Regions from separate parts of the Daquilactobacillus linshuiensis genome, predicted to be linked through region 3. Evidence: riboswitches for the same ligand, from Rfam matches in the RefSeq annotation. Region 3 holds a riboswitch; each other region holds the start of a gene.
What was found. Region 3 has a riboswitch for thiamine pyrophosphate ahead of thiM (hydroxyethylthiazole kinase). Riboswitches for the same ligand answer to the same signal wherever they lie in the genome.
Positions count from the first base shown of each region.

Region 1 (8,153 bases), 650 kb from region 3:
AACACTTTTAGTGCGTGTTCTTCTTGTTGTTCTTTGCTTTGGTTGTTGCTCAATTTCTGGTTGTACATAAGTTTCTAAATTTCTCGCTGTATTATTATTCATACTAATTCCCCACTACATTAATTCTCGTTTACTTTTTCTACTACTCGTAATTTTGCGCTATGTGCACGATGATTTTCATCTTGCTCAATCCCAGTTGGTAAGATTGGCTTTTTATTTATTAATTTTAATTTTGGTTTTAGCTCTTCTGGAATTACAGGAAGTCCTCTTGGAATATCAATTTCAGAGAATTCTTTAAACATTTGCTTAACTATCCTATCTTCAAGAGATTGGAATGTAATTACACAAATTCTTCCCCCAACGTTTATTAAATCAATTGAACTACTTAATGATTTTTCTAAAGAACTAAGTTCATCATTAACTGCGATCCTAATTGCTTGAAAAGATTTCTTTGCTGGATGTCCACCTGTTCTTCTTTTAGCTGCCGGTATTGAATTTTTAATAATATCTGCTAATTCGGTAGTTGTTTCAATACTATTTATTGCTCGTCTTTTTTCTATATTGCGGGCAATTTTTTTTGCAAATTTTTCATCACCATATCTAAATAAAATTCTAACTAACTCTTCATATGGCCACTCATTAACAATTTTAAAAGCATCTAATTCTTGACTTTGATCCATTCGCATATCGAGCCTAGCTTCATTTTTGTAGCTGAATCCTCTTGTTGGATCATCAAACTGGGGTGAAGATACACCTAAGTCGTAAATAATTCCATCAACCTTATCGATACTAATTTCGTTTAATTTTTCAGAGATACTTTCAAAATTACTTTTAATCATTATCAATTCATTATTAGAATTTTTTGCAACATCTTCAGAAAGCTTATTACCTTCTAAAATAGCTGTATCATCACGATCAAATGCAATAACCTTACCACCATTAAGCTGACTAAGAATTTTTTTAGTATGCCCGCCTCTGCCAAATGTTGCATCAACATAAGTGCCTGTAGGAGAAGTATTTAAATATTCGACTGTTTCTTCTAATAAAACCGTTTTATGCTCAAACATTTTTACTCCTACAAATCAAAATCCATCATTTTTTCTGAAATATCATCAAAGTTTTCAGCCGCATTGTCGCTAAATTCATTCCATCTTTCCTTGTCCCAAATTTCAATTCTATTTGAAACACCAACAATCACACAATTTTTATCAAGGTCAGCATAATCCATCAATGAGGAAGAAATATTAATACGTCCTTGTTTATCAATTTCTGTTTCAGTTGCCGAAGAATAGAAAAATCTAACAAACGCACGAGCATCTTTTTTTGTTAGAGGTAATTGATCAAGTTGTTCTTCCAACTTTTTCCATTGGTCATTTGGATATCCAAACAAGCATCCATCCATACCCTTTGTTAAAACAAAATCATCTCCTAGACTTTGTCTAAATTTTGCTGGAACTATAACTCTTCCTTTAGCATCCAAAGTATGGTTGTATTCTCCCATGAACATCCAAATCACCTCCTTACTCCCCTAATAAATATAATATTACCACAACCCACCACTTCACACCACATAATTACCAAAAAAAGTATTTTTAAACAAGAATATCTATACAATCATTGATTTATCAATGTTTATATAGGTGGTTTTGTGTGGTAGATTATAAATATACATTTGAGTTTTATATTAAAATGCAGTAAAATTTCACTAAAATTAATATATAGGAAGAAAAAAATGGATAAAAAACCTAGTACACTAACAAAAATAACCAGAGTTTTCATCTGGTTAATGTTACTTTTAACAATTGTAGGAGTTGTTTTTGGTGCAGTCGCAGCATTAGTATAAGAAATTAAAAAAAAGAAGACGTGAATTTAAAATTGAACTGAACCCCAAATATTGGACGAAGTTTTAAGCTACTTTCTGGGATACAAACTTTCGGTACTCTACCGGACTTTTGTATCCCAGTTTTTGTTTTATTCTCACTTTATTATATTTCTCCATCCATGCTGCTACTTCTGAAACTAATTCTTCATAGGTATCAATCTCTTTTTGATGATATATATTAACTTTCAAAATATGAAAAAAACTCTCCATAGCTGCATTATCTAAACACGTTGCTTTTCTTGACATACTTTGAAATATTTTATTCTCTTTAAGTACTTTAACCCAACTTTTATGTTGATATTGAACCCCTTGATCTGAATGTACTGTAGTTCTGTAATCTAATCCTGCTGGTATTTTATTAATACCATCTTTTAAGGTGTTTACTGTAAATTCTACTGTCGGATGCTTACTTATATCCCAGCTCAATATTTCGTCTGAAAACAAATCATAAATACAAGTAAAATAAGCTCTTTGTTTGATACTTTCTTTTCCCCATCGTATTTCAGTGATATCTGTAGTTAATTTTTGATAAGGTCTATCAGTATTAAAACGACGATTAATTCTATTCTTAGCTATTTTACCCACTGTACCCTTGTAAGAATTATATTTCCGTGTTTTCTTGTTATAAGCTGTAGATAGTAAATTCATTTCAATCATTAATCTATAGACTTTTTTGTGATTAACTTTAAATCCTCGATTATGAAGCTCACCTGTTACTGGACGATATCCATAAGTATCATCACTTGTTTTAATATCTTTGATAGCTTCTTTTAATTCTTGATCACTATTATTGTTATCAAGCAGTCTTTTAGAGTTATATTCATAAGTACTTTTAGGCATGTCTATTACTTTAAGGATGTTCTTCAAAGAATATTTCTCTTGCCTTAGTTCATTTACTATTTGTGCTTTTTGCCATCTTGTTCCTGAACTAAGGCCTTTAGTTTTTTTAGATATTTATTTTCTATTTCCAAAAGCTCGTTTTTTTCTCTTAGTTTTTCTAATTCTGTTTTTTCTTTACCTTGTTTAGATTGTTTTTTAGAATTCATTATCTTTGTCCGCCCTTTATTACGGTACAATACTTCTATTCCTTCACAATCTAACTTATGTTGCCACTGCCAAATAGTTCCGGTATTGGATATATTAAAGTGAAGGGCTGTTTGTGGATAAGAAGCATTGTTTTGTTTCATCCATTTTAAAACATTCACTTTAAATGAGCCATCATAAGTTGAAATTGGTGATAATATATTCAACCCATCTAAACCAAACTTTTTATAACGGTCAATCCAGGTATATACTATAGAATCATTTGTTATATGATATTTCTTGATTAGATTTGAAACTCCTATTGAAGTATTGAGATATTCAGTAACAATCTTTAATTTTAATTCTTTAGAATATTTAACCATACAAAAACCCCCGATATTGGATTTGGCCCAATATCGGGGGTTCAGTTCAAATTCACATCTTCTTTTTTTTTAATTTTTTGGAATTATCAATGTTTTCATAGACCTTGATAATAATAAAAGTACAACTATTACTAATATTATATTGGCAATCGCACTTCCCCCATTAACTACTAGGGAGTATACCCATGGATTCATTCCTTTTGGAGCATATGAACCCCAATAATATCCACCCGCAATAAAATGAATAAAATATTTACTAACAATTCCTAATGATCCAAAAAGAATAGCTGATAACATAATACTTTTGTTACTTCTCAAATCACTTTGTATTTTTGTATACCCAGTTCCCGCAAGTCCTACTAAAGCAAATGCAATGAAATATTCTAAGAATCCTTGCAATGGATTAAGAACACTTCCATCTCCAATTCCTCTTAAGATAAGATCTAAAATTCCCCAAGTTAGTCCTGATAAAGTTGCTGGAACAATTCCTCTTCTAAAAGCAAAAATTATCAAAGGTACTAATCCATACGAAAATTCCACTGCGGAAATTCCTGTAGTATGTGGTAAATAGTTTAAAGCCATAGCAAATGCAGTTATAATTGCACCTTCTACTGTTACTTGTAAAGCATTTTTGTCCTTAGTTTTTTCCATAAAAAAACCCCTTTCATGATTAGTCATCACAAAAGGAGTTTCCTCCACACAAATCCCTACGCTTGTACTAACAAACAGGTTCTAAGGGTCTGACACTACATCACTCTCAGCCAAATGGCTCCCCTTTGTGAGACTATTGATTTATTACATAAAAATATAAGATAATAAGAAAAAAAAAGCAAGTCATTATACTTACTCAATATCCTCTTCGAAATTCTATTATCTTGTCCGTTACCCAAGAAATTGGTAGTAATAAAATGATGAAAGTAACCAAATTAAATATTACTGTTGGAGCAATTGTATAGGTAATAAAATCTGCAAAGCTTAAGCTTACAGTTTTAAATATTAATCCTAGTAAATAAACAATTACATGAATACCGATTAAAGACAATAAGTACAAAGACACCTCAATTATAAAATTATCTGCTAATATATCTTTCAATATATAAATAAGAGCAACAAATAATGGTAGTAAAACAACATAAATGCCAAAAATATTCATATAAAATATGTCATAAAACAATCCAAAAATAGCCGCATAAATAACTATTTCTTTAGACATAGTAAATTTAAATGCGAATATTATAAGCATCATTAACATAAACTGAGGTAACCCATTATTACTTTTGTCATTTAAAAAATCAAGATTATATTTGACTACACCATCTAAACAAAAGCCAAGTAATAAAAGTAAAAAAGGAGCAATTAATTTAAGAATTTCACTAAATCTTTTCATTAATTATCACCTACACTTCTATTAATAACAGTGACAACAGTAAATTTAGTTAAATCCGTTGCAGGCTTTACATAAATTACATTAGATAACCCATAATCATCCTTTTTAACATTAGCAACTGTTCCAATAAATAGACCCTTAGGAGTTATACCTCCTAGTCCTGAAGTAACAATTTTTTGTCCTGGCTTTACATCTTTTATAGAGTTAACTTGTCCTAATTCTAACAAGTTAGAATTGGAATCATATTTGGTAATAATTCCGTTAATATTAAGCGTATCTGATAAAACTTCAGCAGCAAATTTATTACTTGAAGAGTTTTCTGAAGAAATAAGTTCAACTTTAGAATTAGTTTTATTTACATCCGCAATTCTACCAATCAATCCTGAACCAGACATAACCGGCATGTTCTTTTTAATGCCCTGATTTGATCCTCGATTAATTACTAAATACTCTTGCCAATCACTAGGAGATCTACTAATAACAGAAGCATTAATTTTTGAATAGTCTGTTAACGTATTATAAAGCTTTAATTGCTTTTTCAAATCCTTATTTTCGTTTTTAACAGTGTCTAAACTAACTTGAGTTTGTTTATATTCCTGCAACTTAGCTTTTAATTTTTTATTTTCAGAATAAGTATTTAACAAATCAGAGGCATTTGATCCAAAATTTCTAATTGCATTAAACGGAGCTGAAACTGTTCTACTCAATAAGCCAATAGTATCATTACCAGCTTGTTGGAAAAATGGAGAATCATTTTTACCATCACGGATATTAAGTGATACTGCAATTAATCCAAAAGTCAAAATAACAGATATCATCAATATAATCAATTTTTTATTTGAGAAAAACTTATTCATTCTATACTCCTAATAATTGAAATAAAAAAGCAGGTTCTATTATAACCCGCTGCTTTTTTAGTGGCGTCTTATTACATCGATATTCTTTAATGATTCACCAGTTCCAATAGCAACACATTCAAGAGGATCTTGTGCAATAAATACAGGAACACTCGTCTCATCAGAAATCACTTCCGCTAAGTTGCCTAGTAAAGCTCCACCACCTGTTAAAACAATACCATGATCAATAATATCAGCAGCAATTTCTGGAGAAGTTTCTTCTAGTGTTTCCTTAACGGCATTAATAATTTCAGCAACATCTTCGTGAATAGCACGAGCCGCATCTACCGATGTTAATTCAATTGTTTTTGGTAATCCAGTCATTAAATCACGACCTCTGATTGAAATAGACTGTGCTTGATCAGCTCTTTCAACAGATGCTGATCCAATTTCCATTTTGATTTGTTCTGCAGTTCTTTCACCAATTAGTAAACTAAATTGTTGTCTTACATATGCAGTAATAGAATCATCAAATTTATCTCCGGCTACTCTAATTGAACGTGATGAAACAATACCACCAAGAGCAATTGTAGCAACATCAGTTGTTCCACCACCAATATCAACAACCATACTACCAGTTGGATCCATAACAGGTAGACCGGCACCAATAGCTGCAGCAAATGGTTCTTCAATAACGTAAGCTTCTTTTGCACCTGCCTGTTGAGTTGCTTCAACAACAGCACGTTTTTCAACTTCTGTCACACCACTTGGTACACAAACCATAACTAGTGGTTTGCTTGATCCAATAGTTTTCTCAAGAAAATATTTCATCATTGCTGCAGTTGTATCGTAATCAGCAATAACTCCATCTTTCATTGGGCGAATAGCAACGATGTTCCCCGGTGTTCTACCGATCATTTCACGGGCTTCAGAACCAACAGCAACAGTTTCTCCAGTAACAGTGTTTTTTGCTACAACTGATGGTTCATTCAATACAATTCCTTTGCCGTCTATATAAACTAATGTATTTGCAGTTCCTAAATCTATCCCTACGTTTCTAGTACCTATTCCAAACAAAATAATCGCTCCTTGAGTAACATAATAAGTTAGAAAGATTATATCATAAAACTGTTAAAAATTTATCAAATATTTGTCCTTCTCGGCTATTTTCCTACATTAGTGCCTCTTCTTTCAAGCTGAGATAGGAATCTTTACCAATTATTAAATGATCAAGTAACTCGCAGCCAATCAATTCACTACATTTTAATAACCTATTTGTGAATTCAATATCTTCTTTAGATACTGACAAGACACCGCTAGGATGATTATGTGCAATAATAAATTTTGAAGCTGATAGTTGCAAACATCTTCTAAATATATCTCTTGGATGAACTGTAGTTGAATTCAGTGTCCCTTTAAATACATTATCTATTTTTATAATTTGATTTTTAGTGTCTAAATAAGTGACTATAACAAGTTCTTGACTAATTCCTGTCAGTTTACTAATCAATAATTCACCAATTTTTTTACTTGAATTTATTTCTTCAAACCTAACTGTTTTACCAAACTGAACTCTTTTTCCAAGTTCTATCGCTGCTTTTAATTCAATAGCACGGCACTTTCCCAATCCTTTTATCTTTTTTAAATCTTCAATATTTGAATATTCAATATCACAAATATTTCTGTATTTATTTAATAAATTTTCAGTTATTTCTTCAACAGTTGCACTTTTATTTCCTGATCGTATAAGTAATTTTATTAATTCAAAATTTGTCAGACTTTCTACTCCAAATGCTTCCGCCATTTCTCTTACGTCTATTTTGCTCACCTCATCATCCACAATGAAATTACGCAAAATATTTTAAAACTATCGAAACAAAATGTAGCGAACCCGTAATAATTAACGTTTCATCGTTACTTGTTTTTAAAAAATTACTTATAAATGATTGCCAATTATCTGTAAATGGATAGTTCAAGTTGTTTTTTCTTATATCTTCTTTTTTTAGACTTCTATTTTCATCAAATGTAGTCAGTGTAATATCTTTTGATATTGTTTTAAACTCGTCTAATACAGAATTAAAATTTTTATCTTTCATCATAGCTACTAAGAATTTCACTTTCTTATTTTTCAATATTTTAGTTATTTCTTTTGCAGCATGAATATTGTGAGCCCCATCTAAAATTATCTCAGGATTATCATGAATTTTTTGCATTCTAGCCAGTATTTTGACTTCATTCAATGATTTATTAATCACTTTTTCATCTATTTTTTTCTTTTTAAAATCCTGATATACAATAAAAGCTGCTAAAGCGACGGCCATATTTTCAACTTGATAATCAACTACATTTTCCAAAAAAATATGTTCTAATTTATTATTTTGAAAATAAAAAGCATATCTGTCATCTTCTTTTTTTATAAGTGAAAAATCATTATTCAACTCAATGATTTTTGAATCACATTGAGATGCTTTATTTTTAAAAATCGGTAATAATTTTTTTTCAATATCCCCAAGTACAACATAACTATTCTTTTTTATAATTCCAGATTTTTCGATTGCTATGTCTTTTAAAGTAGGACCAATAAGGTTTTGATGATCTAAACCGACATTATTAATAATTGATATAGTAGAATCTATTACATT
Region 1 is NZ_CM128255.1:860,169-868,321, forward strand. It holds gene ftsL (cell division protein FtsL) at 1-102, opposite strand, end outside; gene rsmH (16S rRNA (cytosine(1402)-N(4))-methyltransferase RsmH) at 120-1,067, opposite strand; gene mraZ (division/cell wall cluster transcriptional repressor MraZ) at 1,076-1,507, opposite strand; gene ACUV9F_RS04480 (DUF4044 domain-containing protein) at 1,733-1,843, shown strand; one part of gene ACUV9F_RS04485 (IS3 family transposase) at 1,907-2,817, opposite strand; one part of gene ACUV9F_RS04485 (IS3 family transposase) at 2,817-3,288, opposite strand; gene thiT (energy-coupled thiamine transporter ThiT) at 3,358-3,939, opposite strand; TPP riboswitch at 3,975-4,074, opposite strand; gene mreD (rod shape-determining protein MreD) at 4,136-4,675, opposite strand; gene mreC (rod shape-determining protein MreC) at 4,675-5,532, opposite strand; gene ACUV9F_RS04505 (rod shape-determining protein) at 5,590-6,588, opposite strand; gene radC (RadC family protein) at 6,683-7,339, opposite strand; gene ACUV9F_RS04515 (bifunctional folylpolyglutamate synthase/dihydrofolate synthase) at 7,359-8,153, opposite strand, start outside.
Region 1: linked by a shared signal. The riboswitch ahead of thiT (energy-coupled thiamine transporter ThiT) and the one ahead of thiM (hydroxyethylthiazole kinase) in region 3 are both predicted to bind thiamine pyrophosphate.

Region 2 (8,153 bases), 550 kb from region 3:
GATCGCCCTGCTCTTATGCCTGGGTTTGTTGGTGGTTACATGGCATCACAAGCGACAGCTAGCTTTTTACCTTCCAAGAGTCCTGCAGGATTTATCGGTGGACTATTTGCAGGATTTATTGCCGGTTTAGTCGTTAACTGGTTGAAAAAAGTATTTAAGAACCTTCCTAAGAATCTTGAAGGTCTAAAACCTATGTTAATCTATCCTATTCTTGGATTATTAATTGTAGGTGCAATTATGTACTTTGCTATTGACCCAGTATTTGCAGTTGTTAACCAAGCTATTACAACTTTCCTTAACCATATGGGAACTGGAAATGCGATTATATTAGGTGCGTTACTTGCAGGAATGATGGCTTTAGATATGGGTGGTCCATTTAATAAGGCTGCTTATACATTTGCTATTGGAGCATTCACAGCAACAAATAATGGTACATTAATGGCTGCTGTAATGGTTGGTGGAATGATTCCTCCATTGGCAATTGCTATTGCTACTACATTTTGGAAAAATAAATTCACTGAACAAGAAAGACAAGCTGGATTTAGTAATTACATTTTAGGTGCAGCATTTATAACAGAAGGTGCAATTCCATTTGCCGCTGGAGACCCACTACACGTTATTGTATCTAGTGTAATTGGTTCAGCAATTGGTGGTGGTTTAACACAACTTTGGAAAGTAAATATTCCCGCACCGCACGGTGGGATATTCGTTAGTCCTTTGGCAAATAATCCATTGAATTACTTATTATCAGTTGTCATTGGTGCTGTAATTGCAGGTATCATTTATGGAATTTGGAAACCTGCTAAAAAATAAATTTAAAGCGGTCCGTAGCAGCAGAAGTCGTTTAATAATTGAGCATTAAAAAATAATAACCTGTAATCATTTGTTCATGATTACAGGTTATTATTTTTTATCGGAATTTGCTTACTTATGGAACGTGTTGAATTGAAACATTTGTACTAATTATAGTATTTAATAAATAAATCGCATCCCTTTTTTATTTACTTGCTTCATAATATTTCAATAAATATTGATTAATTGATATAACTATAACTGCTTCTATTACAGTCATTAACATATTAATATAATTGTTTGAATCAGTTATGAAAGATTCAATTTTATTAGTTATGAGTAAAACGAGAAAAATCATTATTATATAAATAATTACTTTGATTAAAGTTGATATTTTAATGGGTAATATGCTACTTACAATTTTACCTAGAAAAACCCCACTATTTACTAACAAAATAATTGTAAATATTGATAAACATACAAGAATAATTGAAAATATTATATTTTTTACATCAGGTACATTACTTGAATTTTTTAATGATTGAATAATTTGAATGTATAAATGCTCGTGATTTTTAAAAAATATTATCATAGCACCCGCAGCAAGGCCAATTTGTACCATAAATATGTACATCCAGTTAATAAAAGATGCAAAAATACTACTAAGATATAGTTTTGTATCTGATATCGCAATTAATCTATATCTAGAAAAACCAAATTGCCTTATCATATTAGTTCCAATGATTATTGGATACAATGAAAAGAATAATGGTAACCAAACAATCAAAGATATTGATATTCCCCTTTCAGAAGAATCCAATCTCCATGTTCCTGAAGTTATAAGTCCAATTAATGAACTAATAGTTATAATTAATAACTCTAAAATTAATATTTTATTTATAAGTATAAACCTTTCACTTAACATTCTTTTAAATGTATTAACCACTTTATTTTCCATCCTCATAATATATTTTTTCAAAATACTTCTCTAACGAAATAGATTGACTTCTTATTTCTTCAGTAAACTCATGTTTTATTACTCTTTTATCTTTAATTATTACTAGTTCATCTAATATATCAGCAATTTCTGTCAAATGATGACTACTAATCATAAGTGTTGCTGAAGAATCTATCCACTTCAGTAAACCTTTTATAATTAAGTTTCTGCTCATCAAATCAATGCCACTAAAAGGTTCATCAAGTAAATATAATGGTACTTCTCTGCTCAAGCATAAAGCTATTATTAGTTTTTCTTTATTTCCTTTTGATAAATCATTTAATTTCATTTTGGGATTTATTTTTAAAAAATTCGATATCTCTAAATATTTGGAAAAAGAAAAATCTGGATAAACTTTCAAATAGAATCGAACAATTTTTTCAATTTTCATCGACTTATCAAAAGAATTTAATTCATCAGAAAAACTAACTGCTAATTTTTGTTTAGCTTTATTCTTTTCACCATTGATACTTATATTTCCTTTATAGTTTGTATTCAAATTTGAAATTATTTTTAATAAAGTAGTTTTCCCTGCACCATTCTCACCAACCAAACCAACAAAATGTCCATTATTAAGTTTGAGATTGATATTTTCAAGAATTGTTTTATCATTCTTTTTATATTCTAAATTTTCTATTTTTAATAATTCACTCATAATTACTCTCCCTCCATAACAAATTGACTCAAGTATGTTGTAATTTCTTCTCTTGAAAGTCCTAAATCAAACAATTTTTTATACATCTCATCAATAGTATTTTTTATTATTTCCTGTTTCAACTCTAAAATAACTTCAGTATTATCTGTAACAAAATTCCCTTTTCCTCGTTGTGTAACTATTATTTTTTCCTGTACTAACTCATTTAATGCTTTTTGAACAGTATTAATATTTACACCAAGATCAACTGAAAATTCTCTAACAGATGGAATTTTGCTTCCAATTTTATAATTATTAGATACTATTTTATTCTTTATTAAATCCTTAATTTGTAAATATATTGGTATACTCGCGCGAAACTCCATATCGTCCTCCTATGTATTACTATACTAATACACTAATATACGAATTGCAATAAAAAACCGATACTAAATTGTATCGGTTTTTTTTACCAGCCTTTATGATTCCATATACGACCGTCTAACTCTGCTTGTTTTTGTTCTATTCTAGTTATTAATTCATCTGTCAAACTTTCTAAATTTTTATAAAAAGCTCTGTCTTCATATTTTTGTGATTTCAAACTTAATTCTTGGGCCTGTTGTTTAATCCAATTAATCTCATCCATTACCCTTCTCCATCATCTTCACGCATTGATTTAACTTGCCAAGTCAAATCATTTAATTCCTCTTGTTTTGCTTTCAAAGTTTCTGCCAACAAGTCTTGCTTTTTATTTGTTAATTCATCAATAAACCATTTTATTTCTGAGTCAAAGTCAAACTTTTCTTGCATTAAATATCGTTGATAATCAGTAACTAGTGCTTGTTTTTGTCTATCCGTAAGATACTCAAATTGATAAATTATAAAAGGTGCAAGATACTTCATATCTAATTTATTGGCCATCATTTCAAATGGTTTTAACATTTCAGATATTGAATACTTCTCTTTACTCCCAGCAGAAAAATCCTTTTTAGCAATTCCAGTTGAAATCACTAGCGCAAATTCTTTGTCTTGAAGTGGTTTGTTACCAGAAAAAGCAAAATCACCATCTAGCACTTCATCAATCCATCTTTTCAAATTTGCTGGAGCTGAATACCAATATAATGGAAACTGAAAAACTATTCTATCATTTTCCAATAATAATTGTCGATCTTGTTCTTTATCAAAGATTTCGTCAATAAAGTGATAAGTAACATTATGATTGTTTGGAAAGCTAGCCTTTAAAAAACTCTGTGTTGATGATTCTTTTATTTCTGGATGGCTTACAATAACTAAAGTTTTCATTTTATTTCCTTTTCTTTGGCGTTATCGAAAGTGATAGTTTAATTGTTTGTGCTACAGATTTTGATATTCCTAAATCCATTAGATCATTAAGCGGAGTTTCTTTTATTTTTTTAACCGAACCAAATTTTTTCAGTAATTTTGTTCTAGTTTTTGGTCCTACACCCTTAATACTTTCAAGTTGTGATGAAAGTGCGTTTTTACTCCTTGTTTGTCGATGAAACGTTATCGCAAACCTATGCACTTCATCTTGAATTCTTTGAAGTAGATAAAAACCTTGGCTTTTTACATCGAGATCCACTTCTATACCGTCTTCTCCAGTTATTAAATGAGAGGTATTATGTTTATTATTTTTTACCATGCCTGCTACAGGAATTTTTATTCCTAATTCATTTTCTAAAACGTCCATTGCCGCACGTAATTCAATAATTCCACCATCCATAAGTATTAAATCAGGCAGTGGTTTTTCTTCTTTTATCAGTCTTGAATATCTTCTATATATAACTTCACGAGTATTTGCAGCTTCGTCAGATCCTTTTTGATGTTCTACTTCGCCTTTTATTTTATATTTACGATACTCGGTTTTGTAGGGATGTCCATCCTTGAATACGACCATTGCTGAAACGGGACTAGTTCCTTGAATATGGGAATGGTCAAAAGCCTCAATAATATGTCCATATGGAAGGTTCAATGATTTAAATATTTCTTCTTGTGCTCCAAATGTCTTACGATTATCAAGTTCCATTAGTCGAAACTTTTCTTCTAATACTAGTTTAGAATTTTCATAAGCCATGTTTAACAAATCTCTTTTTTGCCCTCTTTGTGGTGTTCTAAAAGGTACCTGTAAAATATCTTCCATTACCGAAGAATCAATATCTTTGGGTATTAGGATTTCTTTAGGCAAAATATTATTTTTTCTATTATAAAACTGAAGTATAAAAGTCTGTAATTCTTCTTCCGGAGTATTAATACATGGAAATACTCTTTTTTCACGCTTCATTAATTTAGCTTGTCTAATAAAGAATACTTGAATTGAAATCCAGCCTTTATCTACATAAAAATTAAAAATATCTCTTGGTGTATTATCATTTGAAATGATCTTTTGTTTTTCAACTGTAGCTTCAATATAGTGAATTTGATCCCTTATTTCAGCAGCTCTTTCGAATTGCAAATTATCTGAAGCTTCTTGCATTTGTTGATTTAATTCTTTTTTTACTGATGAAACATTTCCATTTAAAAAGCTTACAATTTTTTCAATTTGTTTATCATATACCTCAACAGGAACTTCTTTAAAACATGCACCTAGACATTGTCCTAAATGATAATAAAGACATGGCCTATTCATAAATCCCTGACATCTTCTTAATGGATATACTTTTTGAAGAAAATGCAACGTTTCTTCAGCTGCATATACATTAGGATAAGGTCCAAAATAATAAGCACCATCTTTTTTTACTTGACCAGTTATCATCATTGTTGGATTACGTTCTTTTGTAATTTTTATATAAGGATAACCTGTTCCTTTTTTTAGTTTAATATTGAAGTATGGTTGATGTTTTTGAATTAGCGTAATTTCTAATAAGAATGCTTCTTTATCTGTTGATGTTATGATAGTTTCAAAATCAACTATTTCAGATACCAAACGTGCTGTTTTACCTTCATGAGCACTTTTAAAGTATGAACGAACTCTGTTTTTTAAATTTTTAGCTTTTCCAACATATATTATTTTTGAATTAATATCCTTCATTAAGTAGCATCCAGGTCTATCTGGTAATAATGCTAACTTACGTTCTAAATGTTCACTTGCCAAATTATTTCTCCTAAATGTAATATCTCTTTTTATAAATGAGATTCATTTATTTGCTTTAACCATTCTAGACTATTTTACAATAGTTTCAAGAATTGCGATTTAAAAAATAATTTAGTATTATTATGAAGAAAAGAGAGGATGATAATATGGGACTAACAGTTAAACAAGAAAATAACTTTGGGGAAATGTTTGATAAGTTTGCTTCATTACCAGATGATGTTAAAAAAAACATGGACAAAGTAAAAGAAACTGAAAAGAAAGTTAAAGATAACAAAAAAGAAGAAAAATAATTAAATTCATCGCATTTGGGGTGCTTAGGCTGAGATTATACCCATCGAACCTGATTCCAGTTAGAACTGGCGAAGGAAAATGTTTATTGACTATTGCTACCCTTTTGCGATTTTTTAGACAAAGGGGTATTTTTATGACTAAAAATTTTACCGAAATTGCTTATAACAAGTCTTTTGAGCCATGGCATAATAGTTTTACGCATCCATTTATCACTGAATTACAAAGTGGACGTTTGAATATGGATATATTTAAATACTACTTATTACAAGATCGTTATTATTTAGAACATTTTAATAAGCTTTATGAACTAATAGCTCAATCAACTGATAATAAAGAATTAAAGGACTCCTTAATTGCGAATTCTTTAGACCTTGGTGCAGGTGAACTAGCAATAAGAAATACTTTTTTCAAAGAGCTAAACATTACTTCTGAAGAAATAAAAAATACACCTATTACTCCTACTGCCTATAATTATGTATCTCACATGTATAGACAGCTTTACACAGGTAATGCAATCATTGCATCAGCAAGTATGCTACCTTGTGAATGGTTATATCAAGAAATAGGTGAATACTTGTCTGACAAGATGTCACCAGTTCCAATATATCAAAGCTGGATTGACAGCTATTCAACAAAAGAGGTAAAGGAAAATATAATTAAACAACGCAACTTATTAGATAGATTATATGAATCTGTTTCCGTTAAAGATCAAGAAAAAATGATTAATGCTTTTGTTATTAGTTCTCAAATGGAATATAGGTTTTGGGAAATGTCATACACAAAAGAAAAATGGTAAAAAAGAAATGTGAAATAAATATTAAATACTACAATTAGTAAGGATGTTTCAATTCAACACGTTCCATAAACCAGAAAATTTTGCTAAAAAAATAGCCTGTAATCATATATTCGTGATTACAGGCTATTCTTCCTTAATGCTTAATTGCTAAACGATTTCTGCCACAGTTCGTTTATTAAAATTTAAAGTTTAACTTGTTAATATTTCTAATATATACCATATACTCAACCAAAACTAACAAGCTAGCGCCTAAAAGTAACATCATAATGTCACCCTCCTGTTTGTATTAGATTGGATACTATTTCTCTTTCCATGGTTAATTTAACACCTTTTTTACACATTAGCAAATTAACTTTACTCTAATTTTAAACGCTGATTTACGGGGATTTATAATGACATTTTCTTTAAATATTAAAGTATACTTTTTATCTAATTACCATCACTGATATTGGTGAATATTTTGCCATATATGCTGCTTGACTACCAAAATATTTATTTATACCTTTTTTAGCTAAAGAACCGACTATTAAAACGTCAGGTTGTACCTTAGGTATTATTTCTTTAACAATTACTTCTCCAGCTTGGCCTTCTCCTATGACTGTTCTTACGTCTTTTACGCCAGCATTTTTAGCTTTTTTGACATATTCTTCCATATGTTTTTCTAATTCTTTTCTTTCACCATGGATGTAATCAACATCCATAACTTGATAAATATTCATTTCTCCATTTTCTAACACTGATGCGATTATTAATTCTGCATTATGTTCTTTAGCTTCTTTTATAGCGTGGTCAAAGGCTAATAGCGCATCTGAGGAATCATCAACACCAACTAATATTTTTTTAATCTCCATAACCATACCTCCACTATTTTATATTCATTTTCTCTTGATATCGTTTATTTCCTTTGTACAATTCAATAATTGTCCAAATCAATAATGCCAACACTGCAACAATCAAGGTATACGCAATTACATCTGCAGTCATTATTTGAGATTGTGTTGCATTATCACCATAAAATCCTTCAATTTGACCTGGTAAACCAATCATATTCAAATATGTTAATCCAATAACCGATATCCAGCCCAGTATTTTAATCCAAGTAGAATTCTTGAAACGCTCTCCCATCTCGACCTTACTATCTGTCATCATTAACAATGGCAGCATAGAAAAAGGTAATGCAAAAGCTAAGAAAACTTGAGAATTATTCATTAAATCATTCAATGCGCTATGTTCTTCTATTGCACTTTTTCCACTGGTCATCATTACACAAATAACGACAGGAATAACGGATATCAATCTTGTAATCAATCGACGAGCCCACAATGGCATTTTCATATGAACAAAACCTTCCATAATAACTTGACCAGTCAATGTACCAGTAATGGTTGAATTTTGTCCTGAAGCCAAAAGTGCTACTGCAAACAATGCAGATAAAACTCCTGACCTAGCAACACTAGCTAATACTTCATTACTCAATGTAGATGTATCAGATAATGCATGATACAAGCCAAAGAATGATGGATCTTTTACTGCT
Region 2 is NZ_CM128255.1:755,008-763,160, forward strand. It holds gene ACUV9F_RS03960 (PTS fructose transporter subunit IIABC) at 1-813, shown strand, start outside; gene ACUV9F_RS03965 (hypothetical protein) at 998-1,771, opposite strand; gene ACUV9F_RS03970 (ATP-binding cassette domain-containing protein) at 1,740-2,444, opposite strand; gene ACUV9F_RS03975 (GntR family transcriptional regulator) at 2,447-2,809, opposite strand; gene ACUV9F_RS03980 (hypothetical protein) at 2,893-3,069, opposite strand; gene ACUV9F_RS03985 (NAD(P)H-dependent oxidoreductase) at 3,069-3,725, opposite strand; gene uvrC (excinuclease ABC subunit UvrC) at 3,727-5,532, opposite strand; gene ACUV9F_RS03995 (SPJ_0845 family protein) at 5,655-5,822, shown strand; TPP riboswitch at 5,829-5,917, shown strand; gene tenA (thiaminase II) at 5,957-6,619, shown strand; gene ACUV9F_RS04005 (universal stress protein) at 7,045-7,476, opposite strand; gene ACUV9F_RS04010 (Nramp family divalent metal transporter) at 7,484-8,153, opposite strand, start outside.
Region 2: linked by a shared signal. The riboswitch ahead of tenA (thiaminase II) and the one ahead of thiM (hydroxyethylthiazole kinase) in region 3 are both predicted to bind thiamine pyrophosphate.

Region 3 (8,153 bases):
ACTAACGGTCTTTGTACCTACAGCTAGAATTAATCCAGCAGGAATTGCAATACGTAAACCTTGCATAATAATAGCGATATATTGCCATAAATCAATTTTTGCAAAATTACCTTCTTCAGCAGCCTTATCCATAATATGAACAACACCAGTTGCCAATGTACGTACAAGAATTGTCAATAGTAATCCAGCAACAGCTAGGGGAACAGCAATAGCAATAGCAGTTTTTACACCTTTTTCACCTTGTCCACCTAAAACTAGAATAATTGCAGAAGCAACAGATGCTAAAGCAGCATCAGGAGCAACAGCTGCTCCGATATTAGCCCATCCTAGGGCAATCATTTGTAAAGTACCACCCAAAATAACACATGGTATTAATTGACCAGTAACTAATCCGATCAATGTACATGCAATAACTGGTTGATGGAAATGGAATTGATCCAAAATACCTTCCATACCAGCTAAAAATGCAACAATAAGAACTAAAATAACTTGAATAACGTTCAATTGCATAATTTATTTCCTCCGGTTTATTTTAATTTATCTAATTCAGATTGAGCTTTTCTTAAAATTGAATCCATATTGTCTCCAGAATCACTAGGGACTTTACGTACATCAAATTTCAAACCAAGTTCTTTAAGTTTTGCAAAAGTATCAATATCGTCTTGATCAAAAGCTAATACCTTATTTGGTTGAACTTTACCAGTTGAATGTGCCATTGAACCAACGTTAATTTCTTTCAATGGTACGCCACCCTCAACGGCTCTTAAAACATCTTGTGGTGTTTCAAATAATAGTAAAGCTTTTTCTCCACCAAAATGTTTGTCATCTTTTGCTAATTCAATCATTTTATCTATTGGAACAACGTGAGCTTTAACACCTACGGGAGCTGCTTGTTTTATCAAGTTCTTACGTAGCTCATCTTTAGCTACGTTATCAGATACAACAATGATCCTTGTTGCTCCAGATGTCTTTGTCCAAGTTGTTGCAACTTGTCCGTGAAGCAAACGAGTATCAATTCGTGCAAGTGGATATGTCAACTTACCAGGCTTTCCACCAGCAGGAGCTGTTTTTACCTCTGCTTGAGTTGTAGCCGGTGCTTTATATAGTGATTCAGGTTTTACCTTTACACCATCTTTTGCAGAATCAATTATTGCACTAGCAATTTCGTGTGCAGTATTCATTGACATTCTTGCAGAGTATGCTTCGATAAGCATTGGTAAGTTAAGACCTGTAACGATAGCCCAATTATCTTTATGTTCTTCAAACAATCCATTTGATTGGTTAAATGGTGAACCACCCCATAAATCAACCAAGAAAAGAACCTGATCATCGGAACTAAGATTCTTAACCGCTTCTTCCAAATGTGCCTTTAAGTCATCAGGACCTTCATTTGGCATGAATGTAACAGTTTGTACATCTTCTTGCTCGCCAAAAATCATCGATCCAGATTGTTTTATTCCTTCAGCAAATTGACCATGACTTGCAATTATAATTCCAACCATTACAAAACCTCCCTTATATTATTTGGCTTCAAAATAAAAAAATATGAAAAATTGCATTAAAATGAAACCGATATCTTAGCCCGCAAATTAACATTTGTGAACGTTATCAATTATAGAACAATGAATTTAAAAAAACCACTTTTTGCATGTAAAAGTGGTCTTTTATTCATTGAGTGAAATATTGCCTAAGAATCAATATTTCACTTGCTAATGTTAGTTATGAAACATAATTGGTATACACCATCAACAAAAAATTATGTATTTTTTAAGTTAATTGATATGTTTTTAAGCAACTCACTCAATTGATTGTTAGGATGCTCTTTTCTAAATTTTAATGGAGTTTGACCTACTTGCTTCTTAAATAAAGTACTAAAATATGCTGGATTATTGATTCCAACTTCGATTGCGACTTCAGGTATACTTAATGCAGATGTTTTTAATAAATTTTTGCTTTTACTAATTCTAATTTTGGTCAATTCTTCTAAAGGTGTAATTCCAGTTATTTTTTTAAATTGATGGTGTAAATAATAAGGAGCTCCATGAGCCAACTGTGCAATTAATTCGAGATTTAATTCTTTTTTATAATTTAATTTAATAATATTTTTTATTTCAGTAATCCATTCTTCATTTGTAGTTTTTTCGCCCATAGGATTGCACTTTTTACAAGGTAAATACCCTTTGCTTCGTGCTTCATCGACATTTGAAAATAATTCTATCTCTTTTTTTTCTTTTATATTATATTTACAAGATGGAACACAAAAAATTTTTGATTCCTTTCTACCAAATAAAAACTGTGTGTCAAAGTTTTTATCTTTACTTAAAATTGCTTTCCATCTTTTATCTGTTAATCTATATTGTGTCATATGCATACCTCATGAGATATAATATATATAAATTCTATTTAAATTAAGTGAAAAAGCTAGATTTTAAAAAAAATTAATATTATGAGTAGGAGAAATATATGAAAACTATTTTCTATGATTTTATATCAATTAATAACAAAAATATTTTTTATGCCTATACTGACGAAGGTATTTGTTTTATTGGAAGTCCAAATAAAGATATTAATGAGATAAATAACTTTATTAAAGTCGATCAATTACTAAAAAAGGAAAATTCATTTTACGAAAAATCATTACTTAAGTATCTACAAGGAAAATTGCATGATTTAAATCTAAATATAGACTTAACTTGGGCAACTAAATTTCAAAAGTCAGTTTATAAAGAACTGAAAAAAATTGGTTATGGTCAAACAACTACCTACTCTCAATTGGCGATAAATTTAAAAAAACCAACAAGTATAAGAGCGGTTGCTTCAGCTGTTGCCAAAAATCCTATTCTTTTTGTAATTCCTTGTCATAGAGTCCTAAGAAAAGATGGCTCTTTAGGTGGCTTTAGAGCCGGTATAGAATTTAAAAAAGAACTTTTAAATCTAGAAAATAGTTAAATATTTGCTATACTAATATTAATAATAGTTTTGCCACCGGGCACTTATAACTTCTGTAGGTCATAGTAGAAGTTATAAGTGTTTTTTTAATATTTAGGAGGAAAAATATGGAATGGATTTATCTATTAATAGCCGGAATTTGTGAGGTTTGTTGGGCTACATGCATGAAACTTAGCGAAGGATTTACTAAATTAAACTTTTCTATTTTTACAGTAATAGGAATGATAGTAAGTTTTTATTTTCTTATTAAAGCATCTAAAACTCTTCCGCTAAGTTTAGCTTACCCAATATGGACGGGAGTTGGAGCTTTTGGATCTATTCTTGCTGGAATGATTTTATTCAAAGAGAACATCTCTTTTTTAACATGGATATTTATTGTCTTTTTATTAATTGGAATAATAGGTATTAAAGCAACGAGCGGTCATTAAAAAAATCATACATAATAATATGCATGATCTTTTTATTATTAAATATTATATAAATGATTTATTGGACCTGAACCTTTTCCTAGATTCAGATTTGCTTCCAATGCCCCAGAAAGATAATTTTTAGCTAGTTCTACTGATCTATATAACGAGTAATCTTCAGATAATCTGCAAGCTATGGCAGATGATAATGTACATCCTGTACCATGTGTATTCGGATTATCTATCCTCTTACCATTAATCCATCCGCTTTGATTATTTCTACTATACAAGTAATCATTTGCATCATCACCAAAATGTCCACCTTTTATTAATACAGAACATTGGTACATATCTCCAATTTTTTTTGCAATTTTTTCCATATCATTATCAGATTTAATCTTACTTTTACCTAAAACTTCTGCTTCAAAAATATTAGGAGTTATTACTGTTGCAAGTGGAAATAATTTCGTTTTCAACGTTTCAATAGCTGATCTATTTATTAATTCACTGCCACTAGTAGCAACCATGACAGGATCTACAACAATATTTTTCACTTTATATTGTCTTAGTTTTTCAGCAATTATATTTACTATCTCCCCGTTTGAAACCATTCCAATTTTTACTGCATCAGGTCTAATATCTGTGAAAACTGCATCCAACTGTTGTCCAACAATGCCAGCTGTAACTTCCATAACAGAAAAGACTTGTTGTGTGTTTTGCGCAGTAATAGCTGTTATTACACTCATCCCATATTTTTTATGTGCTGCCATAGTTTTTAAATCTGCTTGAATACCAGCACCGCCAGAAGAATCTGAACCAGCTATTGTCAAAATTTTCTCCATTATTTTACCTATCCTCACTTCCAAACGGTTTAACAAGTTCAGCAATACTTTTAGTATTTTCAATTATATTCTCACTATTAAAAATTTCTGAAACAAGAGCAATTCCATCAATTCCAGTAGAGTATAACCGACTAATATTATTTTTATGGATACCCCCAATTGCACATACAGGAATATTAACAGTCTGAACTATTTCTTTTAACTCTTCAATAGAAACTTCACTGGCATCATTTTTAGTATCAGTTGGAAAAATTGCACCCACTCCTAGATAATCTGCTCCTTGTATTTGCGCTTTTTTAGCCTGTTCAGCTGTTTGAACAGATACACCAAAAATTTTATCGTTATTTCCCCAACCTTTTTTTGCATCTAACAAGCTTATATCATTTTGTCCAATATGTATTCCATCAGCATCAACCAATTTAGCTACGTCTAAATTATCATCTATCAAAAATGGAACGTTATATTTTTGACATATTTCTTTAATTTGTTTTGCTAAATTTACAAATTCCTCAATTTTTAGCTTTTTTTCGCGTAATTGAATTATAGTTGCTCCTCCAATGATCGCCTGTTCAACACATTGGCCTAACGTTCTTCCATTCAACCATGTTCTATCTGTTACCGCATACAAATTTAAACTATTTGCTGTGAACTTCATAATTTGCACCTTTTTCCAGGTCTTCTTCATCCATCTTACTTATTGCATCGATTAAGTAATTTCTAAAAGTTGAATTTCCTGAATTAGTTTCAATTCTTTTTTCTTCAGCAAACTCTCCAGCTAACCCCATCATACTGACAGCTGTTACAACTGAATCAAAAATATTATCCTGATTAACTGATATATATCCAGTTATTAAAGCACTTAACATGCATCCTGTACCTGTAATCTTTGCCATTGTTGAAACACCATTTTTAATAGCAACTGCATAATCACTATTAGCAACTATATCAGTAGCACCTGTTATAACTATAATTGCCCCAGTTTTCTTACTAAATTCTTGAGCATAGTCAATAATTGATTCAATATTATCTTTTGTAACCACATCTTCTTTACTTGCATCTACGCCATGAGAACTTCCTATTCCCTTCGCCATTACTTTAATTTCAGATAAATTCCCTTTAATTACGGTGAACTTTACTTCATTTAAAAGCTTATTTATAAAATCTTTTCGCATACTTGATGCACCTACACCAACTGGATCTAACTCAACCGGCTTGTTGAGTCTATTTGCTTCTTTACCAGCTTTTAGCATGGCTTTTTCTGTATTCTTATTAAGAGTACCAATATTAATATTTAAACCGTCACTAATTTTAACTATCTCTTCAACTTCATTTGCATCATCTGCCATTACAGGAGAAGCTCCTGCTGCTAACAATATATTTGCACAGTCATTAACAGTCACATAATTGGTAATATTATGAATTAGTGGGTTGTTTTTTCTTAAATTTTCTAGATATTCTTTCATTATTCTTGTTCCCTTCTTTAATTAAATGATGCGATTTTAAAAAAAATCCTCCTTTTTCCTATGAACGAACCAGAATTAGACAAAAAACAAGCCTACCCATATTTGGATAGACTTGTTTTTAAACAATATCTTAAGACTTACCTACGTTAGTATTACCCAAATCAGGTTAAAGGGTCGAAGTTAATAACTTCCTCTCAGCCTGCCACTACAAGCTCCCCTGTTCATATATAATTTTATATCTTGAGTATAATTAATACTAAATAAATCGTCAAATTTTATTGATCATTTAATTTTAAATCCCAAACTAAATCCGCATTATATTTTTGAACTTTATAGTTTGTACTATAAGGAATCATAAAATAGACTATCTTACTCTGTAACAAATCAGTAATAGTTTTCAAAGATTTTGAACTTGGCTTGACTGGATCTACAGGATCAATAGGACCACTTGAACCATCGTTTCTTTTCAAAATATCTATTAAGTTAGAACTTCCGTCGTTAACCGGTTTATAATCTTTATCGTTAGGATCACCTTTTCCTATTTGATACATAAATCCATCAGACTCAGTGAAGGGATTACCTTGAGCTAACTCCAATCTTTTTAAGCTTAATTGAAAGTTAAATTTCATTGGATTATAAATATTTATAATCGGAACATCATTAATTGACTGAGGTGAAACTTTTTTATAAGGAGTTTTAACCTCATTAACACCAATCTTATTTACAGTATTCTTTTTGCTTCCAATAATTTCAGTGCCCATATTAAACGTTTGAGGAACAACAACTTCTATCGTTCCATTAATATTTAAATTAATTGAAAACTTTGATTCATAATTAAAATCAGAATCATAGACTTGTTTTGCATCATAATTTTTTGAAATAGCAAATTCAATATTATTATTTCGAGTTATAGAATATCCCATCATATTTTTTTCATTAGTTTGAATCTTGTTTTGAACATTTCCTCGATTAAATGATCTTTCTTCACTAATAAGTGACTCCAAGTCATTAATTGATACGTCACTCAAGCCCTCAACAGCACCATTTCCTAGACGATTCCAAGTGTTTTCAGATTTTAATTTATAATAAATTCCATATTTTTCTAATGGTTTTTTTACACTTATACTTGCCTTAACACCCGAATTAGGCAGTTCCTTTAAGTCACCATTAACGTAATCAAAGCTTGCCGTTCCATTATTTTCTGCAATAGTTTGCTTTTTATCGCCATTACTTAAAGTGATATCTGAAATATACGATTTAGTTTCAGGGGGATTATTAGGATTATTTAAGTCAGGGAAATCAGACTGCCCATTTCCATGTTTTCTACCAAAAACACCAAAAGCTCCATCATTGTGATTGGGAGAAATTGGAGCACCATATCCTTCAATGGTTATATTATTAGCTGCAATAACACCTCCGATATATAAACCACTACTTGAATTTCCCGCATAAAAAGAGCCATGAGGAATAAGCATAGTCCCATACATTACATTTGACATTTCGTTTAAATAGACAGCAGACTTTTTGCCTATTCCTGCCATATCTCTTTTGTCACTACTTAAATCTTCGGGATAATTATCTAGATCATACATATCGTTAAAATTATTTAAAATTTGAGATCCCATCCAAAGAACCTTTGAATTATTCCAATCACCTTTTGCAACACCCAGAGCTTCATTCATAAATTTTTCGTCAATAACTTTACCATCTTTAACTTTACCAGTTCCAAATGAATCGTTTGTACCCCAAGTGAACTGATAAGGAACATTATCATGTGTAAAATTAGTATAGTTTAATATAATATAAGGAATTGTAGATGAATCTAAGTGATTTTCATCATTATAATAACTTTTGGAAAAATTAAATAAAATTCGAATTCCCGCTGGTTTTCCGTTATTACCTGCTTTTTTTGCCGCATCAAAAATTTTTTTCATATCAACATTCACAGCGACTACAGGTTTACTATTTTTATTTTCTATTGATTTACCAACATCGTTAGCATTAATTATATTTGTAACTACTGCAACGGACTTATCAGGCTCAGCAATATATTGAGGATTTGATTGACCATCTGTAATGATTCTATTATCACTCGACCAAAATCCATTATTATCTGTTAAATTTCGATAATAATCACTGACATCCTGTATATCCTGCTCTACACTTCGTCCAGGTACAGTATTTTTACTTTGATACTTGGTAATATTATTATCTTTGAATTGAGTTAAATCATTCAAACCATTTATTTTCGTGCCATCTTCAGTAACAGTATCTAAATTGTTAGTCCAAGTTGTATCTAATAATTGTTTTAATAAATTAGTTGATAATTTTTTTTCAATTTCACTTTTGGGTGTATCAGTAATAAATTTAACTCTTTTTTCAGAACTGGGAAATATTTTAAAAGGATCAGTATTTTGTTCATAAGGCCACATAGATGCTAAATTAACTATCATTTGCCCAGTGGGATCAGAAAAGGCAGGATCTTTTATAGT
Region 3 is NZ_CM128255.1:208,259-216,411, reverse strand. It holds gene ACUV9F_RS01145 (PTS mannose/fructose/sorbose transporter subunit IIC) at 1-510, opposite strand, end outside; gene ACUV9F_RS01140 (mannose/fructose/sorbose PTS transporter subunit IIA) at 528-1,502, opposite strand; gene ACUV9F_RS01135 (Ada metal-binding domain-containing protein) at 1,757-2,365, opposite strand; gene ACUV9F_RS01130 (methylated-DNA--[protein]-cysteine S-methyltransferase) at 2,464-2,949, shown strand; gene ACUV9F_RS01125 (DMT family transporter) at 3,057-3,377, shown strand; gene thiD (bifunctional hydroxymethylpyrimidine kinase/phosphomethylpyrimidine kinase) at 3,416-4,186, opposite strand; gene thiE (thiamine phosphate synthase) at 4,203-4,853, opposite strand; gene thiM (hydroxyethylthiazole kinase) at 4,834-5,661, opposite strand; TPP riboswitch at 5,783-5,890, opposite strand; gene ACUV9F_RS01105 (hypothetical protein) at 5,937-8,153, opposite strand, start outside.

Region 4 (8,153 bases), 530 kb from region 3:
TCATCAATTACGCCAATCACTTGTCTTTTTAAATATGCCAGTTGTTCAACAACCAGAAGCCTACATTGGTGGAGTTACAAACTTATTGAACGACGAAGGAAAAGTAACAAATGAGGGAACACTTGGATTCTTTAGTTCAATAGTTGAAGCCTTTGTAGAACTAGTAAATAAATATTAATAAAAAATCGTAAGAATTATAATTCTTACGATTTTTTTATTCTCCAATTACAATACATTGACGTAATAGGAACTGTTATAACAACAGCTATCATACATAATAAAATAGTTATAATTTGAAAGACTACTACCTTGTCATTAAAAATATCAACAATACCATAATTTAATCTCATTAAGGCAATTACTACAGGAAAAGTTAACGATACTAAATTTAAAAACAATGTGGTTATTTGAGTTTTTAATATCATCGAACCAATTATCATTCCAGAATTAAAAATTCTCTTTTTATCTTTATTTAACTCATAATTTTCAAAAATACCTTCAGATATTGCAATGCTACTTTCGGAAATAACTCCAATCGTATTTATAACCATAATTGAACTTACAAGCTTTTGAAACATTATGTTACCGGGTTGCATCCCTTCAATGGCATCTAAATTGATAATTCCAAAGCCTTGAACTGAGGCAATTAATAAAATAGGAACTATTATTAATAATAGTATAAAAATAACAATTATAGAAGTTTTAAATGAAGTATCAGCTGAAAAACTATTTTTAACATTTAAATAAATTGAAACTGCTAAAATCATTCCTGAAAAAATAATTGTTGAAGCAATAATTCCAAATCCATCACATATTAAAATTAATAAAATATATATGAGCAATGTATTTATTAAAATACTTAGTATAAAATTAACTGCTTTAACTTTCAAAACTAAAAATAATGGTAGGATTACAATTAGACTCAAATAAACCATTAGCTCTCCTTTTTAATTAAAACTCTACTAAAAATATAACTAGTAATTGGAACTGCTAGAACAATGCCTAAAACACTTATTAAAAATTGTGCAATATCAGGACTAATAATTAGCTTGAATAATTCTTTTTGAGGGTAATTATTACTTAGATATACAGTCAATTCATTCAAATGCGTAGCAATAATTATGAAAAATAAAATTCCTGATAACGGTCCAACTAAATCCTTTCCAATATTCATACCAATTGAGAATATTTCTTTTCTATCTTTTATCTCGTTTTGATTTTGAATTTCTTTTAACGATGCAGTGATATCAATTGATTCATCAAGTATTACGCCTGAAACACTTAAAATAATCTGTGAAATAAATACATCTATGTAAGGTTGCATGCCCGCACCAGACAGTTCAAAATTTAAATCTTGAAAATTACTAATTTTTAAACAAGCTATTCCTATGACAACAGCAATAGCAATTGAAAATATTATTGCCAATAAAAGATATATACTGTCAATTTTTTTCCCAAAGAGCAATAACACTGTGCTTATTAACGTAATCAAACATACTAAAATAGTCCATAACAAAACATGAGTTGAACTATGATTAGTAATACTTATAAAGGATATATAAATAACCAAATAAAGAATAAATAATTTTAATACTTCAATAATCGAAGGAACTATACATATTAGTAGTAAAAGTAAAACTGCTAATATAAAAATAACAATATAGTCTCTTTTCACATTTTGAATTATTTTTTTATTTTTACTTAAAATCAATTCTTGACCAGGATGGACTTTATAGTCAGTCATTTCAGAATTCAAATATTGATTAATTAGATTAACTTTCCTATGATCATTATCTATTAAAAATCCCTGAATTTTTTGGGTGATTTGCTTGTTATTATCATCATTAATTCTTAACGAACTAATTTGTTCTACACTAGTAACAACCATTATGGGATTCTGATAAATCATTGCATCAAAATAAGAAATTATTGTTATAACAATAACAAAGCATATACCAATGAGTATTTTATATTTTTTCTTCATAGCTATTATTATAGTTTTATTTAACAAAGAAAAAAGAGTCTAAATTTAATTTAAACTCTTTTTATAAAAATTAATCATCATTATTTATCTTTTTAGCAACTTTATCGCCAAGATCTTCAAGTTTATCTTTTGCTTTACCTAATAAACCTTCTGCCTTACCCTTTAGTTCTTTTTTGTCGTCACCAGTTGCTTTACCAACTTCTTCGTTTATTTTTCCCTTTACTTGATCTTTTTTACTTTCTAAACTCATAATAATACCTCCTTTATATTAACTTCATGCTACCAAGTAGAAATTATAGAGACAAGAAATGAGCTTATAAAAAGTTTAAGACTTTTTAATGTTTAAATAAATTAACAAAATACTATTAATTATTCAATTAAAAAAACACCTCACAAAATACATTGTGAAGTGTTCCAAAATACTGATATATAAATATATTAACGTTTTGAGAATTGTGGAGCTTTACGAGCTTTTTTAAGACCTGGTTTTCTACGTTCTTTCATTCTTGAATCACGTGTTAAGAAACCAGCTCTTTTTAGAGCACCACGGAAGTCAGGATCTACTTCTAATAGAGCACGTGAAATACCATGTCTAATAGCTCCTGCTTGTCCTGAGAATCCACCACCATTAACGTTAACTAAAACGTCATAGCTGTCTTTTGTTTCTGTTACTTCAAGTGGTTGAACCATATCAGCAATCAAACTATCAAAAGGGATGTAATCTTTAACATCACGCTTGTTAATTGTGATTGCGCCGTTACCTGGTACTAAACGTACACGGGCAATTGAGTTCTTACGACGACCTGTTCCAGCATATACTACTTGTGCCAAAATTATTTCCTCCCTTAGATTAGTTTATTGATATCCAATACTTCTGGTTTTTGAGCTTGTTGTTCATGTTCTGAACCAGCATATACATGAAGTTTCATGTATTGTTGATGACCTAGAGAATTCTTAGGTAACATACCCTTAATTGAATTTTCAATCAATCTTGTAGGTTTTGTATCTCTTAATTCTCCAGCTGACACAGCTTTAAGACCACCTGGATAGTCACTGTGACGATAATAAATTTTATCTGTATCTTTTTTACCTGTTAATTTAATCTTTTCGGCGTTAATAACAATTACATTGTCACCTGTATCTACGTTTGGTGTAAATTGTGGTTTGTTCTTTCCGCGTAGGATTGAAGCCACTACAGTTGATAGACGTCCTAAAGCAACATCTGTTGCATCAACAACATACCATTTACGTTCAACTTCGCCTGATTTAGCAAAAGGTGTTGTACGCACAATAAATTCCTCCATATCATTCTACATGTTTGACACTCAATAAGTTTCCGGGGCTTATCGTGGGGCAAACAATACCAAAGTTCATAATACTTAAAATTATCTATAAAGTCAATATGAATCGCAATTTTTCTGGCTAAATTAGTAATAAACTTCCTTTAGATATAATCCACTTGCAGGAGCGGTTGCTCGAGCTTCTTGCCTATCCTTTAATTCATATAAACGTAAAAAATCATGAATATCTCTTCTACCATTTCCAATTTCAAGCAATGTAGCAACTAAAATTCTAACCATATTATATAAAAAACCATTGCCATAGAACTCAAAAATTAATTCATTATTTTTTTTATCAAATTCAACAGTCGCATCATATATAGTTCTAACTTTATCTTTAATCACTCCTCCACTAGCTGCAAAACTAGTAAAATCATGAGTTCCAATTACATCATCTAATGCGATTCTAATTTTTTCAATATCTATTTTGTATGGATAATGACCAGTATAGTTTCTTTTAAAAGGATTAGTATAGTGTCCTAAGTCAACCCGATACATATATCGCTTACCCTTGGTAGAAAATCTTGCATGAAAATTATCATCTATGATCTCGCAATCAGTAAATAATATATCCAATGGCATTAAACTATTTAATGCTTTTTGCATATTTAATGCTGGAATATTTCCTGGGTAATTAAAATTAATAACTTGCCCTAATGCATGTACTCCTGCATCAGTTCTTCCAGAGCCAATTACATCTATACTTTTTCCTTTTGTCATTTTTTTTAATGCTTTTTCAATAATACCTTGTACTGTTCTTAATTCATTTTGGCGTTGAAATCCATGATAATTAGTACCATCATAGCTCAACGTTAACTTATAATTACTCATTCACTACAAACCAAACCTTAAATATAAAAGTAATAGCGTTATAGCGATAAACGCTACAATCATTTTTGTGTCATTTTTTTCCCAAATAAGTTCTCTGTATCTTGTTCTATTCTCACCACCCTGATATCCTCTGGATTCCATAGCTATTGCTAAATCATAAGCAATTGAAAAACTACTTACAAAAAGTGGGATTAGTAATGGAATAAAGCTTTTAATTCTTTGCATTATTGATCCTGTACCAAAATCTACGCCACGCGCTCTTTGTGCATTCATAATTTTAGTAGTTTGATCCATTAGTTGAGGCACAAATCTTAACGCAATAGATAACATTAAAGCAACTTGAGTAACTGGAAATTTAATATACTTCAGTGGCTTCATTACCGCTTCGATTGCATCCGATAATTCAACTGGAGTAGTTGTTAACGTTAAAAGTGTTGAAAAGAAAACTATCAGTAAAAATCTCATAAATATATATGTACCATTTAATATAGATTGCCAAGATAATGAAAAAATCCACCATTGCCATAATTGCTTTTCACCCGGAGTAAAAAATACTTGCAAAAGCACAGTAAATAAAATTAGCCACATTAGTGGTCTTAATCCTTTGAAAAAGAAAGACAATTTTATTTCTGACAATTTTAAAGCAAAAAAAACAAACAAAAATAATGGCAAATATGTGTACCAGCTATTCGCTAAAAATATAATTCCAATAAAATAAAAAGTTCCAATAAACTTTGCTCGTGGATCCAAATTATGAATTATCGAATCACCAGGTATATAACGACCTACAATTAATTTATTCAAAATTAATTCCCCTTAAATATCATTACTAATTACATCAATTAAATCTGAAATCACTAACGGATTATCAGTACTATTCATCCCTTTACTCTTTAAACGATTCATAAATTCAACACTTCTTGGGAGTTCAAGATTGTTATTTTTTACCCAAATTTCGTTTTCAAAAATTTTATCTGGAGTATCATGTTTAACGATTTTTCCATGATTAAACACAATTACATCATCTGAATAATTAACGACATCTTCCATTTGATGAGTGACTAATATAATAGTCTTACCTTCTTTATGTAAATTATAAAATAAAGTCATCATTTCTAAACGTCCTTCTGGGTCTAAACCGGCTGTAGGTTCATCAAGAATTAACGTATCAGGGTTACTTGCTAATACTCCTGCAATTGCAACCCTTCTCATCTGACCCCCTGATAAATCGAAAGGAGATTTTTGAAGATATTCTTCACTTAATCCAACTTTTAATAGTGATTCTTTTGCAAGAATCTTAGCATCTTTTTCTTCTATACCAAAATTCATCGGACCAAACATGATATCCTTTTCAACGGTTTCTTCAAACAATTGACTCTCGGGAAATTGAAAAACCATACCTACTTCTTTTCTCAATGACTTTAAATCTTTATTATTTGTATCTGGCGTTATTACTTTATTTCCAACAACAATTTTTCCCTTAGTTGGTTTTAATAGAGCATTTATATGCTGTACAAAAGTAGATTTTCCGCTTCCTGTATGACCGACCAATGCAGTAAAACTATTATTTTTAATTGTTGCATTAATATCTTCTAACCCTAAATTTTCCATAGGAGTATCTGGCTGATATATATATTCTACTTGTTCAAATGATATTTCCAAATTTCATTCACCAATCTTTCTTCGTTCATCCAGTCGTTTGAAATATTAATACCTCTTGATATAAGACGCTGCTGTACTTTTTGAACAAATGGTAACTCTAGTCCTGCTTGCTTTAATAATTTTTCATCAGTAAAAATATTTTCTGGTTTATCCTGCTTTAAAATTTTTCCTTTACTTAAAACAAGAACATCATCGGCAACAGTTACTTCTTCAACATCATGTGTTATTGACAATACAGTTAAATCAAGCTCATCTTTTAATTTTTTTATGATATCAATTATCTCGTATCGTCCACTTGGGTCAAGCATACTAGTAGCTTCATCCAAAATAATTATCTTTGGTTCTAGTGCAATAATTCCAGCAATAGCAACACGCTGCTTTTGTCCACCTGAAAGACTTTGTGGATCTCTATTTGCAAAATCAGTCATTTGAACTTTGTCTAAAGCATCCATCACTTTACTTTTCATCTCTGATTGAGGAACACTTTGATTCTCTAAACCAAAGGCAACATCATCTTCTACCGTTGCACCAACAAACTGATTATCAGGATTTTGAAAAACAATTCCCATTTTAGAACGTATGTCCCAAATAGTTTCATTAGTTAATTTGATATTATCAATTTTTATAGTTCCAGAATCGGTTTGTAAAATACCATTTAATAACTTAGTCAACGTACTTTTACCACTACCATTTTGTCCAACAATAGCAGTCCATGACTTTTCTTTAATTCTTAGATTAATGTCTGACAATACATTTTCAGTGGATTCATCATATTTGTAATTTAATTTACTAATTTCAATAATTGGATTTGTCATATTTACATACCTTATTTAAAAATAAAGGCCCCTTTGTAATATTAAACAAAGAGGTCCACTAATACTTACAACTACTATCTCCCCGTTTCAGCATTAACTGTATCAGGTTCAATGGGTATAATCTCAGCAAATTGCACCCCAGATTTATTTAATTAACAATATAATAACACAATAATTTATAAGTATATAAAAAAATCATTCGATAAAATTAGTGTCTCCCGATTAGGGAAATCTTAGAGCTAGACTTGGAATATACCCAACATCATAACGCTCACTAAAATCACGAATGACTGTTTTTAAATAGATTGATGTAATAATTAAACTAGTTCAATTATTGCCATAGGTGCAGCATCTCCACGACGTGGTGCTGTCTTCATTATTCTTGTGTATCCACCTTGTCTATCTTTGTAACGAGGTGCAACATCACTGAATAGTTTTTGAAGAGCAGACTGAACAACAACTGCATCATCTTGTTCACTAATGTTAGCAACTTCATCTCTAATAAACTTTGCAGCTTGACGACGAGCTTGTAAATCACCCTTTTTACCAAGTGTAATCATTTTCTCAGCTGTACGACGAACTTCTTTAGCACGAGTTTCAGTAGTAACGATACGTTCATTAATAATCAAATCAGTAGTTAAATCACGAAGCATAGCTAATCTTTGATCTGTTGAACGTCCTAGTTTACGGTAGCCCATTTTAGTGCCCTCCTTGTCTATTAATCGTCTTGTCTAAGTGATAAACCTAGATTGTTTAACTTAACTTTGACTTCTTCTAATGACTTACGTCCTAGATTACGAACTTTCATCATATCAGGTTCACTCTTATCTGTAAGTTCTTGAACAGTATTAATACCTGCACGTTTCAAACAGTTGTATGAACGAACTGATAAATCAAGTTCTTCAATAGTCATTTCAAGTTTCTTTTCTTTTTGAGTTTCCTCTTTTTCAACCATCATTTCAGCGTTCATAGCTTCTTCAGTTAAGTTTACAAAACTATTCAAATGTTCTGTAAGAACTTTAGCTGCCAAGCTAATTGCTTCTTTGGGGTTAATTGATCCATTTGTCCAAACGTCTAAAGTTAATTTATCAAAATCACTTCTTTTACCAACACGAGCACTCTCGACCTGGTAATTAACTTTTGAAACAGGTGTAAAAATCGAATCAACGGGCAAAACACCAATTGGTGTTGCATCTGTTTTGTTTTGGTCAGCTGGTGTATATCCGCGACCAGTTTTAACTGTCATTTGCATATTAAGTTCGCCACCTTCAGCAACAGTACAGATATATTGAGTAGGATCTAGAATTTCTAAATCGTCATCTGCAACTATATCAGCAGCTGTTACTTGAGCAGGTCCCTTAACATTAATTTCAACTTTCTTTTCATCTCCGTGAAGTTTTAAAGAAAGTTTCTTAATATTCAAGATAATTTGAGTTACGTCTTCAATAACACCATCAATTGTTGAAAATTCATGAAGAACTCCATCAATTTGTACATCAGAAACTGCTGTACCAGGTAAAG
Region 4 is NZ_CM128255.1:1,079,685-1,087,837, forward strand. It holds gene ACUV9F_RS05880 (NADPH-dependent FMN reductase) at 1-178, shown strand, start outside; gene ACUV9F_RS05885 (YibE/F family protein) at 204-935, opposite strand; gene ACUV9F_RS05890 (YibE/F family protein) at 935-1,984, opposite strand; gene ACUV9F_RS05895 (CsbD family protein) at 2,055-2,234, opposite strand; gene rpsI (30S ribosomal protein S9) at 2,423-2,815, opposite strand; gene rplM (50S ribosomal protein L13) at 2,830-3,273, opposite strand; gene truA (tRNA pseudouridine(38-40) synthase TruA) at 3,412-4,155, opposite strand; gene ACUV9F_RS05915 (energy-coupling factor transporter transmembrane component T family protein) at 4,159-4,962, opposite strand; gene ACUV9F_RS05920 (energy-coupling factor ABC transporter ATP-binding protein) at 4,972-5,817, opposite strand; gene ACUV9F_RS05925 (energy-coupling factor ABC transporter ATP-binding protein) at 5,793-6,632, opposite strand; TPP riboswitch at 6,695-6,783, opposite strand; gene rplQ (50S ribosomal protein L17) at 6,950-7,330, opposite strand; gene ACUV9F_RS05935 (DNA-directed RNA polymerase subunit alpha) at 7,351-8,153, opposite strand, start outside.
Region 4: linked by a shared signal. The riboswitch ahead of ACUV9F_RS05925 (energy-coupling factor ABC transporter ATP-binding protein) and the one ahead of thiM (hydroxyethylthiazole kinase) in region 3 are both predicted to bind thiamine pyrophosphate.